3 regions of the Aminobacter sp. P4_D5 genome follow, and region 2 is predicted to be linked to each of the others. Evidence: predicted binding sites of a transcription regulator. Region 2 holds the regulator's gene; each other region holds the start of a gene.
The links. Region 2 encodes PhoB, which activates phosphate uptake and scavenging genes when phosphate is short. Its sites were predicted from a motif close to TGTCATNNANCTGTCAT; they were not measured.
Positions count from the first base shown of each region.

Region 1 (6,397 bases), on a different contig from region 2:
GCTCTGGCTCGATGCGCTCGGTATGTCGGCTTATGCCGCCATAGGTGCTGCCAAGGGGTGGGAAGCCACCGGTTCGCCGACTGTCGCCATCGTCATGGGGCTTTTGACGGCGACCTTCGGCGGCATCCTGCGCGACCTGCTTGCCGGGGAGCCGTCGGTGCTGCTCAAGCCTGAAATCTACGTCTCGGCGGCAATGGTGGGGGCCGGCATCTACACGCTCGCCGTAATCGCTGAACTGCCGCCGCAGGCATCTGCGCTTGTCGCCTTTGTCGCCGCCTTCATGATACGCGGCGGGGCGCTGAAATTCGGCTGGACCTTTCCCGCGTACCGCAGTCGTCCCGGCCGAAATCCTGAGGATATACCGTGAGGATCAGTGCCGTGGCTCGCTTTTGAAGCTTGGCTTTCGCATGCGCCAAACCAGCAGAGGACAACCTCCATGCAACAGCGAATAGTGGTCGTGGGCGCAGGTTTTGGCGGTCTGGAGGTCGTTAAGGGTCTGGCCGGCGCACCGGTCAGCATCACCTTGATCGACAGGCGCAATCACCACCTCTTTCAGCCATTGCTTTATCAGGTTGCCACGGCCTCGCTGGCCACATCCGAGATCGCCTGGCCGATCCGCTCGCTCGTATGGGACAGGCCGGAGGTTGCGACCGTCCTGGCAAGTGTGACGGGTGTCGATGCGCAACGTCGCCACGTGCTGCTCGAAGATGGCGCAACCGTGCCATATGACAGTCTGGTGCTGGCGACCGGAGCCCGGCATGGCTATTTCGGTCACGACGAGTGGGAGCCATATGCGCTCGGCTTGAAGACGCTGGAGGATGCCACCACGATCCGGCGACGTATCCTGCTGGCATTTGAACGAGCCGAGCGGGAGACCGATCCTGACAAGCAAGCTGCCCTTTTGACCTTCGTCATCGTTGGCGCTGGTCCCACCGGGGTGGAACTCGCCGGGACGATCGCCGAGTTGGCGATGGACACGTTGCGGCGCGAATTCCGCCACATCGATACGGGCAGGGCACGGGTCGTGCTGATTGAAGCAGGCCAGCGCGTCTTGGGCGGATATCCCGACGACCTGTCCGACTATGCGCTGCGCTCGCTCCGCAAGCTTGGCGTCGAGGTCGAGCTTGGACGCGCGGTCTCCGACTGCACCGCCGACAGTGTCGCTTATGGCGACGTCAGGCTTGCGACCAGGACGATCATCTGGGCGGCCGGCGTGCGCGCGTCACCGGCCGCCGAGTGGCTGCGCGCTCCGGCAGACCGGGTCGGCCGTCTCAAGGTGATGCCCGACCTGACGGTGCCTGGTCACCCCGAGATATTTGCCATCGGCGACACTGTGACGGTGAACGGACCGGACGGAAAGCCAGCGCCAGGGATTGCACCCGCTGCCAAGCAGGAAGGTAGGCATGTCGCCGCCACCATCAAGGCGCGGTTGCGCGGTGACACCAAGCCCCAGCCGTTCCACTACCGCCACCAGGGCAGCCTCGCCCAAATTGGCAAGCGCCGCGCGGTCATCGATTTTGGGCGGATCAAACTGCGCGGTGCTTTGGCGTGGTGGCTGTGGGGCATCGCCCACATCTACTTCCTCATAGGCTCGCGGGCCCGGCTCAGTGTCGCCATCAACTGGCTTTGGATTCACGCCCGCAACCAGCGCAGCGCGCGGCTGATCACACAAGGCGAAGCACGAATCGAATCGTCCGAGATTTCGGCCGGTCCGGACGCCACCAAGGCCAACCTGCCGCAGAAGTAGCGATCGGGCGCCGTGCTTCAGCCAGATGTGCCAACCCGCGCCTTGGCGTCGCGCTGGTAGACGGCAAAGATCGCCTTGCCAATCAACGACGTTTCCGCCTCCACACAGCGGGCATAGACGTTCGCACGGATTTGCTGGATCTCCTGATCCTCAGGCGATGCCGTGGCGGCGAATTCGATCAGATGTGCCGCGAGCCGTGTCTCGCCACCTTCGGCGAGCAGAGCCGCGCGTTCGGCAAGTTTCTGCGCTCCGCCGGCAAGTGACGCGATCTCGGCCCCCAAATCGGCCGCCGGTGCGGGCTTCAGATGGGCGGGGTTTCCATCGAACCACCCGGCATAGAGGTGCCAGATATTGCGGACCACGAACTCCGGGTCATCGTATCTTGGCAGCAGATAGGGCTTGGCAAGCAGGTCTTTGGGCGCGGAAACGGCGTGGAGGATTTCATCCAGCGAGCGTCCACCGTTCATCAGATTGAGGGTCTGCGACGTCAGGCTTTCCAGCACCGAGGCGCCGTCATTCAGGATCTGATTGGCCCGTGAGGAGCCTGCGACCACAGGGCCGTGGCCGGGGACAAGCACGTCCGGCTCCAGGGCCTGCATGCGGCGCAACGCCGACGCCCAGTCCAGCGCAAAGCGCTGGACCTTGCGTGGATTGCCGGCATTGGGAAACACCCAGATGACGAAATCACCGCTCACCAGGATGCGCTGTTCCGGCGCCCATACAAAGGTCGCGTCATCGGTTTCGCCGCGGCCGTGGAACAGTTCAAGCCGCAGTCCGCCAATCGTCAGGCTGAGATTGTCGTCATAAACCTCGTCGGGACGGCGATGGTCGCTGGGGAATGTGTAGCCCGGCTGGTTGAATTGGCGGCCCATCACAATGCTGTTCAGGTCATGAGTCGCATCGTAGCGCTTGAAGCGCTCCAGCACATTGCGGTGCGCGATGATGCGTGGGCGCGATGTCCCTTTCGCATCTGCCTCCTGGTCCAGGAGCCGCGCGCCCCAGGTGTGGTCGATATGCCCATGCGTGTAGATGACGGTATGAACCGGGGCATCGTCCCATTTGCGCAATATGGCGAGCGTCTGGCTGGCGGTTTCGCGACTGCCGCTATCGACCAGCACCAAGCCATCGGCGGTGCGACATGCGGTTGTGTTTCCAAAGAGGTAGCCGGTGTGGATGGCGATCGCATTGTCCGCGATCTGCCTCGCGGAACCGCCCGACACAGCCGCACTCCACTCGTCCATCGCAGCTTCACCATTCCAGAGGCGCTCGAAGAGTTCGTCTTTCGCAATCACATTTGCCTCCTTTGGTCTGCACAGCACCTCTCATGCCCTGAGTCGGGTGCGAATGGCTGCTGCGTACCGAAATTCATGCCGAACAGAGGCGTCTAGGCCCTGCTTTCCCACGCCTTCGCCAGGCTTTTCGGTGCCCGCATTAGCCAAGCGCGTTCGAGCCGGGTCCGGAGCTGGTCGAGCGGAATCTCGTGAATGCGCACCAGCATGGCCGGCCAGCCCTTGTAATGGGCCGTCTCGAAATAGAGCTGCGGATCGGCCTCCATCAGCATCTCTTTTTCTTCAAGCGGGCACATGACAACGACCGTGTCGGCATCCTTGACGCGGCAGAGGAGTTTCTTGCGGAGCTGAAGCGACGGGGTGCCGTAGGAGGTGCCTTCGACGACCTCGGGCAGGCCTTCGGCTGCTGCGTATAGCTTGTCGAAGGCGCTGGAGAGATCGTCGGCCACTTCTCTAAGCGGCGAAGCGCTGCGCTTCCCCGCCGTAATAATTGATGTAGCGGGCGCCGATTTCCTTGACCGGCATGACGATGAAGACGTCGGTCGTGCCGAAGTCGTGGTCGATGACGCAGCCGTCGCCGATCTTGGCGCCGACGCGCAGATAGCCCTTGACCAGAGGCGGCATGGCGGCGATCGCCGCCTTGGCGTTGATCGCTTCGATCGGCATCAGATCCATGGCGCAGTAGCGCGACGCGACAGCGCGGACATCCCAGTCGGCGCTGGTGCGGCAATGATGGGCAAGATAGGTTAGCGCCTCGGCATGTGCCGCCGGCACCGTGCCGTGGAACGAGGCGCAGCCGGTCATGACGTCGATGTCGTAGCGGTTGAGATAGGCCCAGATGCCTTGCCACAGCGCTTCGATGGTTCGCTTGGAGCGGTATTCGGGTAGCACGCAGGAGCGGCCGAGCTCAAGAAAGCGCTGGCCGGGATGGCGTGCGATGAGCTTGTTCAGCTCGAATTCGTCGTCGGAATAAAACCCGCCGGCCTCGGTCGCGCGCTCCTGGCGCAGCAGCCGGTAGGTGCCGACGATGCGGCGATGCTCGGGGCCGTTGATCGAGGTGTCGAAGACCAGCAGGTGGTCACAAACGTCGTCAAAGCGGTCGGAGTCGCGACGTTCGATCGAGTGCGCCGCCTGCTTGCGGGCGCCGAGTTCGTCGAAGAACACGCGGTAGCGAACTTCCTGCGCGGCAGCGATCTCGGATTCGTCTCGGGCGAGGCGAACTTCCAATGTACCGATCCGTCCGAGCGGCGTTCCTGGGAGTAAAGGTTTGGAAGGCACTGTCACCTTGGCGCCGTTGGCTTTCTGAGTGTCACTGTCCGGCAAGGCTGTATGCACGGGTGATTCTCCTTCGAGCCATCCCTCCTGGCGCGGGGATACGGTGTCGGTGCTACAGGATTGTGACAGTATCGTGATCGACCCGCGCGGGCAAGACTGCGAGGGCAAGCAACGGCGCCTAGCCGGCTAGGGAAATCGACAGAACTGGTCAGGCAGCGGCGCGCTGTTCGACAAGATTTATCAGAACGTCCGGGTCCAACGGCTTGGTGATAAAGCCGCTGGCACCATGGGCGAGCACCGCATGGCGGGTCTTTTCCTGGCTGTCGGCCGACAAGACCATGATCGGCAGGGCGGAAAGCCCATGTTGCTCTTCGTGCCTGCGAATGGCCGAAATCGCGTCCAATCCGTCCATTACGGGCATATGCAGGTCCATCAGCACGACGTCGTAGCGGCGTTTGCGCGCTCCTCCCGTCACCGCCTCGACGGCGGCCTTGCCGTTGTTGACGACATCGACCCGGTGTCCTGCCTTGAGCAGCACCGCGCGGGCGAGCATGGCATTGATGTCGTTGTCCTCGGCGATCAGCACCGACAGGCCAAGCAGGTGTGAATTAGCCGCAGGCTTGGCGACGGTGCGGTTGTTTAAGGGCTGCGCTTGCCCCGCAACGACGCCCTGATTCGCCAGCAACACCCGCAGCAAGGTCTCGCCGCGCACCGGCCGGGCGAGGAAGGTCGCGTAGCCACTGGCGCGCAATTCGCCCAGAAGGCCCCGGTCGTTCGGGGCGATCAGCGTCACCGCTTCGCTTGCGGCAAAACCATTCTCGCGCAAGTTCCGGAGCATGCGGCCGTCATTTTCTTCCATTGCCGCATCGATGAGGAGGGCGTTGCAGCCGGCGGCATAACCTTGCGCCTGCTCGGGCGTGACAGCGATGTCGGCGCTGCCGCCATGGGCGCGGACGGTCTCGGCGATCGCTTCGGCTTCCGTGGTGTTCCTGGACAGGATCACCACATGGCGGCCGGCAAGCATATCGACGCTGGRTTGTGCGTCTTCGGTGGCGCCGAAGGCGGGCAGATCGAAGGAGAACTCCGAACCTTCGCCCGAAATGCTCTTGGCCGATATCGTGCCGCCCATCGAGGTCACGAGGCGCTTGGAGATGGCAAGCCCGAGGCCAGCACCACCATGCGAGCGGGTCGATGTGCCATCGGCTTGTTCGAATTCTTCGAAGATGCGCTCCATGTCCTCGGCGCGCAGGCCCGATCCGGTATCGGCTACGGTGAAGCGGATCTTGTCGGGATGCTCGTCGCGGATGCGCTCGACGCTAAGCATGATGCCACCGGCATCGGTGAATTTTATGGCGTTTCCAATCAGGTTGAGCAGCACCTGGCGCACGCGGCCCGGATCGGCGGATATCATTTGGGGCACGTTGAGCGCGACATGGCAGCCTAGGCCGATGCCCTTGCCGAATGCGCGCGAGGCCAGAAGCTCGACCACATTGTCAGCGATCTCGCGCGGCGACATCGGCTGCGGTTCGGGATCGAAGCGTCCTGCCTCGATTTTCGAATAGTCGAGCAGGTCCTCGATCAGCGCCAAAAGTGCGCTCGCCGACGTCGAGATCGCACCGACATAGGTGCGTTGCTCGGGCGACAGCTCGGTGTCGTGCAAGAGCTTTGCCATGCCCATGATGCCGTTCATCGGCGTGCGGATTTCGTGGCTTACAGTGGCCAGGAAACGCGATTTTGCCTGGCTCGCATATTCGGCGCGCTCGCGTGCGCCGATGAGCGCGGTTTCGGCGCGCTTGCGGGCGGTGATGTCGCGGGCGATCGCCCGATGCGACACGGCGTCGCTGGTCTTGTCACGTACCGAAAGCTCGGTCCAGGAAAACCAGCGCACCACGCCGTTCGAACGGATTCCGACATCGGTGGAGCTCAGGCATTCGCCATCGGCGAAGGCTGCGTCTGGAACGATGCCGACATCGACGCCGAGTTCCTGCAAGGTGCGGCCGGCGAGGTCACGCTGGTCCTGGCCGATGAGTCCGGCAAATACCTTGTTGGCATAGACGATGCGGCCGTCGCGATCGCGGTGCACGAC
Region 1 covers NZ_JBFUIP010000108.1:4,786-11,182, forward strand. Annotated here, with positions in the region: gene AC1DWF_RS20795 (trimeric intracellular cation channel family protein) at 1-367, shown strand, start outside; gene AC1DWF_RS20800 (NAD(P)/FAD-dependent oxidoreductase) at 437-1,747, shown strand; gene AC1DWF_RS20805 (alkyl sulfatase dimerization domain-containing protein) at 1,765-3,039, opposite strand; gene AC1DWF_RS20810 (MmcQ/YjbR family DNA-binding protein) at 3,132-3,485, opposite strand; gene olsB (l-ornithine N(alpha)-acyltransferase) at 3,490-4,320, opposite strand; gene AC1DWF_RS20820 (PAS domain-containing hybrid sensor histidine kinase/response regulator) at 4,520-6,397, opposite strand, start outside.
Region 1: a site for PhoB is predicted at 4,423-4,439, ahead of olsB (l-ornithine N(alpha)-acyltransferase). Genes of this name have one in related genera too.

Region 2 (4,897 bases):
ACTCGATCCGATCGCTACCGCGAAGGTGGAGGAGCTGATCGACGAGCTGCGCGAGAACTACACGATCGTGATCGTGACGCACTCGATGCAGCAGGCGGCACGCGTGTCGCAGCGCACCGCGATGTTCCACCTCGGCTATCTCGTCGAGGAAGGCGCTACCGACAAGATGTTCACCAACCCCGACGACAAGCGGACGCAGGACTACATCACCGGCCGCTTCGGCTGAGTGGACGTTTTCGCCGCCGTATACGAGACGAGGAATAAATCATGGGCGAACATACAGTCCGGTCCTTCGACGAAGAACTCCAGCATGTCGACCAGCTCATCCGTGACATGGGCGATCTCGGCGGCTCGATGGTTGCCGGTGCCATCCGCGCGCTGTTGTCGTCCGACCAGGCGCTGGCGCAAAGCGTTGTCGCCGACGACACGATCATGGACGCCAAGCAGCGCGAACTCGACAACAGCGCCATCACGCTGATCGCCAAGCGCCAGCCGATGGCACAGGACCTGCGTGCCGTGGTTGGCGCCATCCGTATGGCGGGGGATCTCGAACGCATCGGCGACCTCGCCAAGAACATCGCCAAGCGTGTCGGCGCTGTCGGCCAGTCGCCGACGCCACGCAATCTTTCGCATTCGATCGATGCCATGGCACAGCTGGTGCTCGACCAGGTGCGGGGCGTCGTTGATCTCTATGTCGCGCGCCAGGCCGAGGGCCTGAAGAACCTGCGCGCCGACGACCAGAAGATCGACATCCAGTACAACGCGGTGTTCCGCGAGCTCCTGACCTACATGATGGAAGATCCGCGCAACATCACTGCCTGCACGCATCTGCTGTTCTGCGCCAAGAACCTGGAGCGCATTGGCGACCATGTCACCAATATCGCCGAGAACGCGTATTTCGTGGTGACCGGCACGCAGCTGCCGCTCCACCGGCCGAAGGTTGAAGAAACCACATCGCCGGTTTCGGCCACCTGAACTCCAACATGAAGGACTGCCGATGATCGCCCCCAAGATCATGGTCGTCGAGGACGAAGAGCCGCTGGGCGTGCTGCTTCGCTACAACCTCGAGTCCGAAGGCTACCAGGTCGAGGTCGTCACGCGTGGCGACGAGGCCGAAATACGGCTTCAGGAAAACGTGCCCGACCTTTTGGTGCTCGACTGGATGGTGCCGGCACTCTCCGGCATCGAGCTGTGCCGCAGGCTTCGGATGCGGCCCGACACCGAACGGCTGCCGATCATCATGCTGACGGCGCGTGGCGAAGAGAGCGACCGCGTGCGCGGGCTGTCGACTGGTGCCGACGACTATCTGGTCAAGCCGTTCTCGACGCCCGAGTTCATGGCACGGGTCAAGGCGTTGCTGCGCCGGGCCAAGCCCGAAGTGCTGTCTTCGATCCTCAAGGTCGGCGACATCATGCTCGACCGCGAGTCGCACCGGGTCTACCGCAAGAAGAGCGAGATCAAGCTCGGGCCAACCGAATTCCGGCTGCTGGAGTTCATGATGCGGCATCCCGGCCGGGTGTTTTCGCGCAGCCAGTTGCTCGACAATGTCTGGGGCGAGACGATCTACATCGACGAACGTACCGTCGACGTCCATGTCGGGCGCTTGCGTAAGGCAGTCAATACCGGCCGCATGCCCGACGTGATCCGCACCATCCGCGGCGCCGGCTACGCCATCCGCGAGGATTAGCGCCGCTGTTCCGTTCTTGCCGCAAGCGGCGAGCGCACCAGTGGCTGCGGCCAGCAGCAGATCAGGCCAATCGGCAGCGTGCCGCCATCGACGCCGAGCTCTACGCACTGCTGACCGCCCGGTCTGCGTGGTGGCGCTCAATCATGAAGATCGCCTGCGCCGCGAAGCTTTGGCGTCGGTCTGATGTAAACAACCTTCTGGTGATTGGAGTGTTGTTCTGCAAGAGCTCCGTCACATCCATTCTTTTGATGGACAACTTCTTCAAGAATGGCAGTTAAAGTTCCGACGATGACACTTTCGTGATCTCGGTGATACCAAAAATTGTCTGTTTTCATGCTAGTTGGCGCTCCGTGCGCAACTTTGTCTCGGTAATTGTTCTGGTGCTGATCACCATCCTCTACGGACTGCCCCTCGATCGGGCAGCGGCCGTAGGCATGAACATTGGCGAGCTGCCGGGCGTAACCTTGCAGGCTGAAGTTACAGCCGGATCCGATGGGTGTTTGCCATCCCCGGAGCGCTGTGTCGGTGAGTCCTCTGACGACCGCTTCGCCAGCACACACTGCCTGGGCGACTGCCCTGCCTGGCAGGCCCGCGTCGAGCTTCCCGCACCGACCCGCGCAGCGCTTTTGAAGCTGCTTCCAGATCCCATGCCGCGTCGCTTGGTGATCGCATCGCTCCTTCGGCCTCCGATCGCTGCCTGATTTCCGACCGTTCGGCCTTTGGCTGCCACCGTCCGGCTCGCACGCCAGCCCGCTCGGCGCCAATGCGCTTTTCTCGCGGCAACCGCGACATGACGCGTGCCCGCACGCATGAGCCGTCACCGGCCGGCGGATCGGTGCCGAACGGCCACATTCGCATGAACAACGACAGCGTCATCAACTTCCATGACTGCGTGTCGCTCGAAGTACAGGAAATGGTTCCAGGAGACTGCAAATGACTACGGGCACTTTCGAAACGAACGCCGCGGACTCCGCGCCCTTGCCCGGAGACGGCTCGGCACTGAGCCGCCGGCATTTTCTCAGCGGCGTAGCCGCGCTGGGAACGCTTGCGGTGTCCGGCTGCGTCAGCACCCAACAAGCGGCCGTGCCGGCCGCAAACGCACCGGTCAAAAAGGCGCCGCCGGTCGTCGACAGCAATGCCCTTGCGATGTACGGCCCGCTTCCGAACGAGCGGTTCCCAATCGCCGCAATCGACCTGACCAAGGTACCGAGCCGTTTCTATCGGCAGCAGGTCGACTATGCCACCGAAGAACCGGTCGGAACGCTCGTCGTCGACACGGACAACTTCTACCTCTACCTCGTCCAGCCAGGCGGGAAGGCCATGCGCTACGGGGTTGGACTTGGCCGGGCCGGTTTTACCTGGGCGGGAAGGGGCCGTATCGGTTGGAAGCAGGAATGGCCGAAATGGACGCCTCCAAACGAGATGATCGCGCGTCAGCCAGATCTCGCCCAGTGGAGCGCCGACAGGGGCGGCATGCCGCCAGGCCTTACAAATCCGCTGGGATCGCGGGCGCTCTACGTCTTCCAGGGCAAGGTCGACACGCTTTATCGCGTTCACGGAACGCCCGAATACTGGACCGTCGGAAAGGCGGTTTCGAGCGGCGGCGTTCGCCTCATGAACCAGGACATCATAGACCTGTATGAACGGGTGCCGAGCCAGTCTCCCATCCTCGTGCTGGGCGATCCGACCCAACCCCATTCGCACGAGGTCGCCAGCGACAGTGCTCGGCAAGCCGCCGGCTGATGTAACGGTCGCGCAGCAGGTTCTCGCCGGGCGGTTTGCGAAGCGCCGCCCGGCCAACCGTCATGGTTCCGTTGGAGGAATAAGCGATGCAGGGTGAACACACACTTTCCGGTCTGCGCGGAACCGCTGCCGGCTGGCATGGCCGCGACGTTCTCAAGGGGGTGGCCGTGGCTATCCTGAGCTTCGCAGCGCTGGGCACCGTTTCGGCGCTCTGGGACAATCCGCTCTTCATTCGGATGACCCCCGTTGGGAGCTGGGAACTGCCCGCCCTGGCGGTCCTGTCGGCGCTTTCGGGGCTGTACGTCGCCGTGCGGCGCCCCTTCTGTTCGGCCCGCCGCGCGGGTGCCGGCGGCGTCGCGGACTTCATCGGCATCGCATGCCCGACGTGCAACAAGCTCCTCATGCTCCTGTTCGGGGGCGAATTGCTGATGACCTGGTTCGACCCGATCCGGCCATTGATTGCGGCGCTGGGAATTGTGCTTCTCGCTGTCGCTTCATGGCACGAAATGCGAGCTTGCCGCGCAGACAATGCAGACGCCACGCAAATGGAGTATCCGAAGTGACCGGTATCCCCGCGGCGCGCGCACACGCCGACCGGCTCGTTCCACTTGCCTGGCGCCGGATGCTGCTGCGCCATTTCGCGGTCATCGGCCTTTCGGCGGCGCTGGTCTACGCGTTCGCCCTCGTGCACGCCCAGTGGAGCCCGATGCACAGGTGGAACCGCGCATTCGCGGACGCATCGCTGGCGATGCTGGTGATCACCATGTCGATCGGACCCGGCTCGCGTCTATGGCCGCTCTTGCTGCGGATAGTGGCCTATCGGCGCGAGACCGGTATCCATGCGACGCTTTTGGCGGCCGTGCACACGGCCATCATACTCAGCGGCTGGGTCGAGTGGGATTTTGCGCGGCTGTTCGGCTTCGAAATCATCCCGCAGACGGGCGAGTATGTGATGTTCCAGCATGGCTTCGGGCTTGCCAACGTGATCGGCATTGGCGCGCTGACCTATGCGCTCGCGCTCATGGCCACCTCGAACGATCGGTCGATCCAGCTGCTCGGTTCCTCGGTCTGGAAGTTCCTGCAGAACGGCGCGACGGTGCTGTGGGGGCTTGTTGTGCTGCACACGGCCTATTTCCTGTTCATGCACTTCCTGAGCTTCCATCGCCCGCCGCCCGCGCCGAACCCTCTGCAATGGCCGTTCGTGGCGGCGGTGCTATCGGTGCTGGTGCTGCGCGCCGCGTCCTTCCTTTCGACTTGGAGCAAGAAGAGGAAAAGTGCCCGGTGATGGCCTTCGACGGTTAGGCGAAATCGGCCCCGGCAAGGCGAGGGGCCGTGCCGGCGGCGAAGATCTCCTGATCGACGTACAGCAGGGCGCGCATTAGGCAGCCCAGGCGGATGAGCGGGACTTCGTTCGGCTCGGTGTCGAAGGAGATCGCCTTGGAATGCAGCCCACCTGCCGTCTTGGCG
Region 2 covers NZ_JBFUIP010000239.1:389-5,285, forward strand. Annotated here, with positions in the region: partial or broken gene AC1DWF_RS29170 (phosphate ABC transporter ATP-binding protein) at 1-226, shown strand, start outside; gene phoU (phosphate signaling complex protein PhoU) at 268-975, shown strand; gene phoB (phosphate regulon transcriptional regulator PhoB) at 998-1,687, shown strand; gene AC1DWF_RS29185 (hypothetical protein) at 1,825-2,022, opposite strand; gene AC1DWF_RS29190 (hypothetical protein) at 2,478-2,624, shown strand; gene AC1DWF_RS29195 (L,D-transpeptidase) at 2,621-3,430, shown strand; gene AC1DWF_RS29200 (hypothetical protein) at 3,517-3,993, shown strand; gene AC1DWF_RS29205 (ferric reductase-like transmembrane domain-containing protein) at 3,990-4,715, shown strand; partial or broken gene AC1DWF_RS29210 (ROK family protein) at 4,729-4,897, opposite strand, start outside.

Region 3 (6,397 bases), on a different contig from region 2:
CCGACCCGCCTGCTGCAGTGATGATGCCCTTGTAGTGTTCGACAAGTGCATCGACCTGCTGCTGCGAGAGGTCCTGGCGGGCAAGAAACACATGTTCATAAAGAGCCATAGCTTTTGCCTTTCTTCGTTTCGATCTTCCGGTCCCGGCGGCTAGAGCCTCTGCGACCTCGCTGACCCTTCGAGGGCCTTACGGCCTCCTCAGGGGAAGAAAGGAGCACGACGAGACGGTCGAGAGCGGAGACACGGGAGGCGGAAGCGTTTTCGCTTCACACGGAGACTTTCAAGAAAGCCTCCGGCCCTCCGTTCAGCCCCCAGCTGGGACCGGCAGATGGCGGGCGTCTACATGCTAAGTGCGGCCAAGGCAAGGGGCGGGGCCAAAAATCCCGCCGAAATCGGCCATTTTCTTGGGTTTTTCGCCGCTCAGCCGAGTGCCTCGGGTTGCAGGAAAAGCGGCGAGCGGGTGCGGTCGGCAACGACTTTGTCGACCGTCTCGGGGAAGAAGCCCTTGGCGCCGCGGCGCTTGCCGAACATCATGTCGTATTGCAGCCAGCGGAAATCGCGGATCGCCGGGTCGAGCTGTTTTGCGCGCGACCAGTCGAACACCGACTCGCCTTCGCGTGGTAGCAGCACGTTGCGGTCGACGACCCGGAATCGGTCATGCAGGTCGCCAAGGAAACCGGTGTAGTAGGGGTGGCTGATGCCGGCGGTCTCGAGCACATGCAGAGGCAGGAAGGCCGGGCTGATCGAGCCGATGTCGCGCGCGGGACCTGTGCGGTTCGACCACACCACCAGCGGCGTTTCGTGCTGGACCAGCATCTCGCCGATCGCCGCCTTGCGCTTGGCAACCGGCTCTTTCATGAAGCCGGTCTCGACATAGACGGGCCCGAGCGGCGGCAGGTGGTCACCGAAGAAGGCGATCACGGTCGGGCGCTCGCGCTTGCTCGCCCAGTCCATCAGCCGCTTGAGGCCGCGGTCCGCGTCAGAAGCGCCCTCGGCATAGGTCAGGATCGAATCGCGTGCCCACTGCGTCGTTGCGGCCTCGACCTTGTGGGTCGTGTCGCTGTAGCGGTTCGGCTCGTAAGGGCCGTGGCTCTGCAGGGAGACCGCAAAGAAGAAGAACGGATGCTCGGTCGCATCGGCTTCGCGGATGATCTCTTCCATCAAGGCGGCGTCGGATGCCAGCGGCCCGCGCTTTTCGAGCGGCGGCAGGTTTTCTTCCGACATGAACTTGTCGAAGCCGAAGGCCTGGTAGACAGGCGCGCGGTTCCAGAACCAGCTGCCGAACGGATGGATGGCGCGGGTCTCGTAGCCTTCGCTCTTGAAGAAGGTGGCCAGCGAAGGCACCGGCGCGCGGACATATTGCTGGTAGGGAATGGAGCCGGCCGGCAGGAAGGCGTTGGAGAAACCGGTCAGGGCCTCGAACTCGACATTGGCGGTCATGCCGCCGAATTCGGGCGAAAAAACATGGCCCGACTGCGATGCGCGTGCATTCTTTATAGGATCGGGTGCGATCGATACGCCAGGCAGAAGCGTCGGATCCCAGAAGGATTCGCTCATCACGATGATGACGTCGGGCTTTTCCTCCGGCAGGGCCGCGACAGCCTGTTCAGGCCGGGCAATGGCGTCGATCGCCTTTTCGGAATAGCCCTCCGGCGCCTTGACCTTGGCCATCGGCACATTGAGCGCGAAGGCGATGGCAAAGCCATTGGAGGCGTAATTTTCCTTCTGGTCCCACATCATGGGGATGATCTGGAGGCGGTCGCGCGTCCACGAAAAGGTCGCGTAGTCCATGATCGAGACAAAGAAGGCGAGGGTTGGAATGGCGATAGCGAGACGCGAGACGCGGGCCCAAAGCGTCAAGGTCGGCATGCGGCGGCGCCAGTAGCGCCAGGCCAGCACAAGTAGCGAGATGCCCACGATCAGGCCGACGGCAATGCCGATGCCGGCGAGGGGCCGTTCACGAACGAGCAGCGGCATCAGTTCGACGATCTGACGGGCGTAGAGGAAATCCGTCGGGTAGAGCGGGTCGCCGAGATAGAGCGATTTCTGATGGCCGACGAAGGCGAGCACGAGTGCGACGGGCGCAACGATCAAAAGGCCATTATAGGGCCGCCCGAGAAGCGCATCGAGAGCGATGATCAAAAGGGCAAACAGGGCGACCGTCGTCCAGCTCGGCTTGAACGGCTGCTGGAAGAAGTTGAGGGTGTCGACGAAGGAGCCGCGCGCGACCAACTCGATGGCAAAGACCAGCACCGCCGAAACGGCGAGCGTGACCATGACCGAGCGCAGCACGCACAAAGTATAGGCACGCCGGCCACGCGCTCGCGCGGCCTCGTTTTCGTCATCTCTGACGACGGCCTTGCCGTCCGCCAATTGCTTTGCCAACTCAACTTCCCCGGGCGCTCGACAGCGGCGTCACGCAACTGTCACAAAACGGTCATCGAAAACCTAGCGCATATGGCAAAATTGAGAAGGATGAGGCAAACAAAAGGTGTTTCGTATTAATCATCTGTGATTATTTGCCCCAGCGGGGTCCCAAAGCCCTCAAGACTTGACTTCACGGTATCCATTGCGCCAGAGGCACAACGATGTGGCGTGATGCTTGTTCCCGAACGTGCAAGGGCGCTCCACGTGATAAGTCTGCGCATCGCACCCGGTGAAACCGATTCCGGTTCGGGCCGATGCGGCAAGTAGCCAGGAGACCAACATGGCCGTTGCATTCACTTTCCCGGGGCAGGGCAGCCAGGCTGTCGGCATGGGCAAGGAACTCGCCGATGCTTTTCCCGAAGCGCGCCGCGTGTTCGAAGAAGTCGATGATGCATTGGGCGAAAAACTTTCGAAGCTGATCTGGGAAGGTCCTGAAGAGACGCTGACGCTGACGGCCAACGCCCAGCCGGCGCTGATGGCGGTGTCGATGGCTGCCTTCAGGGCGCTGGAATCGCGCGGCCTGTCGCTCAAGGACAAGGTTTCATACGTCGCGGGGCACTCGCTCGGCGAGTATTCGGCACTAGCTGCCGCTGGCTTTGTTTCGGTCGCCGACGCGGCGCGCCTGCTGCGCATCCGCGGCGACGCCATGCAGGCGGCGGTGCCGGCCGGGCAGGGCGCGATGGCTGCGATCATCGGACTGGAGCAAGCCGATGTCGACGCCGCCTGTGCTGAGGCTGCCCAGGGTTCGGTGTGCCAGATCGCCAACGACAATGGCGGCGGCCAGCTGGTGATCTCGGGCGAGAAGGCGGCCGTCGAACGCGCCGCCAAGCTCTGCACCGAAAAGGGCGCCAAGCGCGCGCTGATGCTGCAGGTCTCAGCGCCTTTCCATTCGGCGCTGATGGCGCCGGCGGCTGAAAAAATGCGCGAAGCACTCGCCGGGGTGAAGAAGCATCCGCCGATCGTTCCGGTTGTCGCCAACGTCTCGGTTCAGCCGATCACCGATCCCGAAGAGATCGCCGCCCGCCTCGTCGAGCAGGTCACCGGCCGCGTGCGCTGGCGCGAGACGGTCGAATGGTTCGGCAACAACGGCGTCACCACACTTTACGAAGTGGGCGCCGGCAAGGTGTTGTCGGGCCTCGCCCGCCGCATCAACAAGGACATCGCAACGGCTGCGGTCAACAACCCGGCCGACATCGACGCGGCAATCGCCGCACTCGTCTGAACAATTCAATCGACCCGCCCGTGAAGGGCGATCTCTGAAAGGGATTGAAAAATGCTCGATCTGACCGGCCGCAAGGCACTCGTCACCGGCGCATCCGGGGGCATCGGCGAAGAAATCGCCCGCATCCTCCACAAGCAGGGCGCCATCGTTGGCCTGCACGGCACACGCGTTGAAAAGCTCGAGGCCCTGGCCAGCGAGCTCGGCGACCGCGTGAAACTGTTTCCGGCCAATCTCGCCGACCGCGATGAAGTCAAGGCGCTGGGCCAGAAGGCCGAGGCCGATCTCGAAGGCGTCGACATCCTGGTCAACAACGCCGGCATCACCAAGGACGGCCTGTTCGTGCGCATGTCCGACGCCGACTGGGACAGTGTCATCGAGATCAACCTGACGGCGATGTTCCGCCTGACGCGCGAGTTGACGCACCCGATGATGCGCCGCCGCCATGGCCGCATCATCAACATCACCTCGATCGTCGGCGTCACCGGCAATCCTGGCCAGACCAACTACTGTGCCTCCAAGGCGGGCATGATCGGCTTTTCCAAGTCGCTCGCCCAGGAGATCGCGACCCGCAACATCACCGTCAATTGCGTCGCCCCCGGCTTCATCGAATCGGCAATGACGGAGAAGCTCAACGACAAGCAGAAAGAGACGATCATGGCCGCGATCCCGGCCAAGCGCATGGGCACCGGCAAGGAAGTTGCTTCGGCCGTCGCTTATCTCGCTTCCAACGAAGCAGCTTATGTCACTGGCCAGACAATCCATGTAAATGGCGGCATGGCGATGATCTGATTGACGCAATAGGCCGGGATAACCGGCCCTTTTGCCTTGGACGCGGTGAAGTTTTCGTGTATTGCCGCGCTCCATCAGGTGGCCGGGCCGAAACCGGACCGCCACCCGAGCGCTTGGGAAAGCGCAGATTACAGCTTGATTAGCGGCAATCCGCCCGCTAACGAAGACCTAACAAACATCAGACTGAGGATGCCCACATGAGTGACACCGCAGAGCGCGTCAAGAAGATCGTTATCGAACATCTTGGCGTTGACGCCGACAAGGTGACTGAAGCTGCAAGCTTCATCGACGACCTGGGCGCGGACAGCCTCGACACGGTCGAGCTCGTTATGGCGTTCGAAGAAGAATTCGGCGTCGAAATTCCTGACGACGCGGCCGAAACCATCCTCACCGTTGGCGACGCCGTGAAGTACATTGACAAGGCTTCGGCCTGAGCGATCGCGAATTGTCAGGGATGCCTGCGATGAGGCGTGTGGTCGTCACGGGCCTTGGCCTGCTTTCACCGTTCGGCATGGGCTACGAGCACGGCTGGAAAGAGCTTCTTTCCGGTCGTAGCGCCGCGAGGCGCATCTCGGAGTTCGAGGTCGAAGATCTCCCCTGCAAAATTGCCAACGTCATCCCCAGGGGTGACGGCAGCGACAATTCCTTCAATCCCGAAGCGGTCCTTGAGCACAAGGAACTGCGCAAGATCGGCGACTTCATCCTTTACGGGATCGCGGCCGCCGACGAGGCATTGAAGGATTCGGGCTGGCAGCCCAAGACGCCGGAAGAGCAAAACGCAACCGGCGTCATGATCGGCTCGGGCATCGGCGGCATTGACGGCATTGCTGAAAATGCGCTGATCCTCAAGGAACGCGGCCCGCGCCGCATCAGCCCCTTCTTCATTCCAGGCCAGATCATCAATCTGGTTTCGGGCCAGGTTTCGATCCGGCACGGGCTCAAGGGCCCCAACCATGCCGTCGTCACCGCCTGCTCGACCGGTGCGCACGCTATCGGCGATGCAGCCCGCCTGATCATGTTCGGCGATGCCGACGTGATGCTGGCCGGCGGTGCCGAAGCACCAGTGACGCGCCTTTCGCTTGCCGGCTTTGCCGCTTGCCGGGCGCTGTCGACCGACCGCAACGACGAGCCCGAGAAGGCCTCGCGTCCTTATGACCGCGACCGCGACGGTTTCGTCATGGGCGAGGGAGCCGGCGTTGTCGTTCTCGAGGAGCTTGAGCACGCCAAGGCGCGCGGTGCCAAGATCTACGCAGAAGTTGTTGGCTACGGCCTGACCGGTGACGCACATCACATCACCGCTCCCGCCGAAGACGGCGACGGCGCCTTCCGCTGCATGACGGCCGCCCTCAAGCGCGCCAACCTGTCGCCGGCGGATGTCGACTACATCAACGCCCATGGCACGTCGACCATGGCCGACACGATCGAACTGGGTGCGGTCGAACGCCTTGTCGGCAACGCTGCCTCCAAGGTTTCGATGTCGTCGACCAAGTCGTCGATCGGCCATCTGCTTGGTGCTGCCGGTGCCGCGGAAGCGATCTTTTCGATCCTCGCCATTCGCGACAACATCGCGCCAGCGACGATCAATCTCGATAATCCCGAGCGCGAAACCGCGATCGATCTCGTGCCGCACAAGCCGCGCGCCCGGCAGATCGATGTCGCCCTGTCGAACTCCTTCGGTTTCGGCGGAACCAACGCATCGCTGGTCTTCCAGCGCTATAACGGCTGATCGCCTGTGGGCAGGGGCCCCTTTGGGGGCCCTTTGCCGTGATTTCTGCCACATTCGGGCCTAGTCTCCCGGCGGGGATTCGACGCAAGAGGAAGTGGCGAGGCAAGATGAGCATCAATACGCCAGATCAGGGGCAAGGCGCGCCGCGCGCCGCAAATCCGATCGTTCCAAAGACCGCGCAGGAAGCGCTGCGCCCCGAAATCGGGACGCCGCCGCCCAAGCGTTCGCGCGCT
Region 3 covers NZ_JBFUIP010000010.1:56,684-63,080, reverse strand. Annotated here, with positions in the region: gene rpsF (30S ribosomal protein S6) at 1-109, opposite strand, end outside; gene AC1DWF_RS04320 (LTA synthase family protein) at 421-2,277, opposite strand; gene fabD (ACP S-malonyltransferase) at 2,708-3,649, shown strand; gene fabG (3-oxoacyl-[acyl-carrier-protein] reductase) at 3,701-4,438, shown strand; gene AC1DWF_RS04305 (acyl carrier protein) at 4,636-4,872, shown strand; gene fabF (beta-ketoacyl-ACP synthase II) at 4,902-6,164, shown strand; gene mltG (endolytic transglycosylase MltG) at 6,272-6,397, shown strand, end outside.
Region 3: a site for PhoB is predicted at 2,414-2,430, ahead of AC1DWF_RS04320 (LTA synthase family protein). Genes of this name have one in related genera too.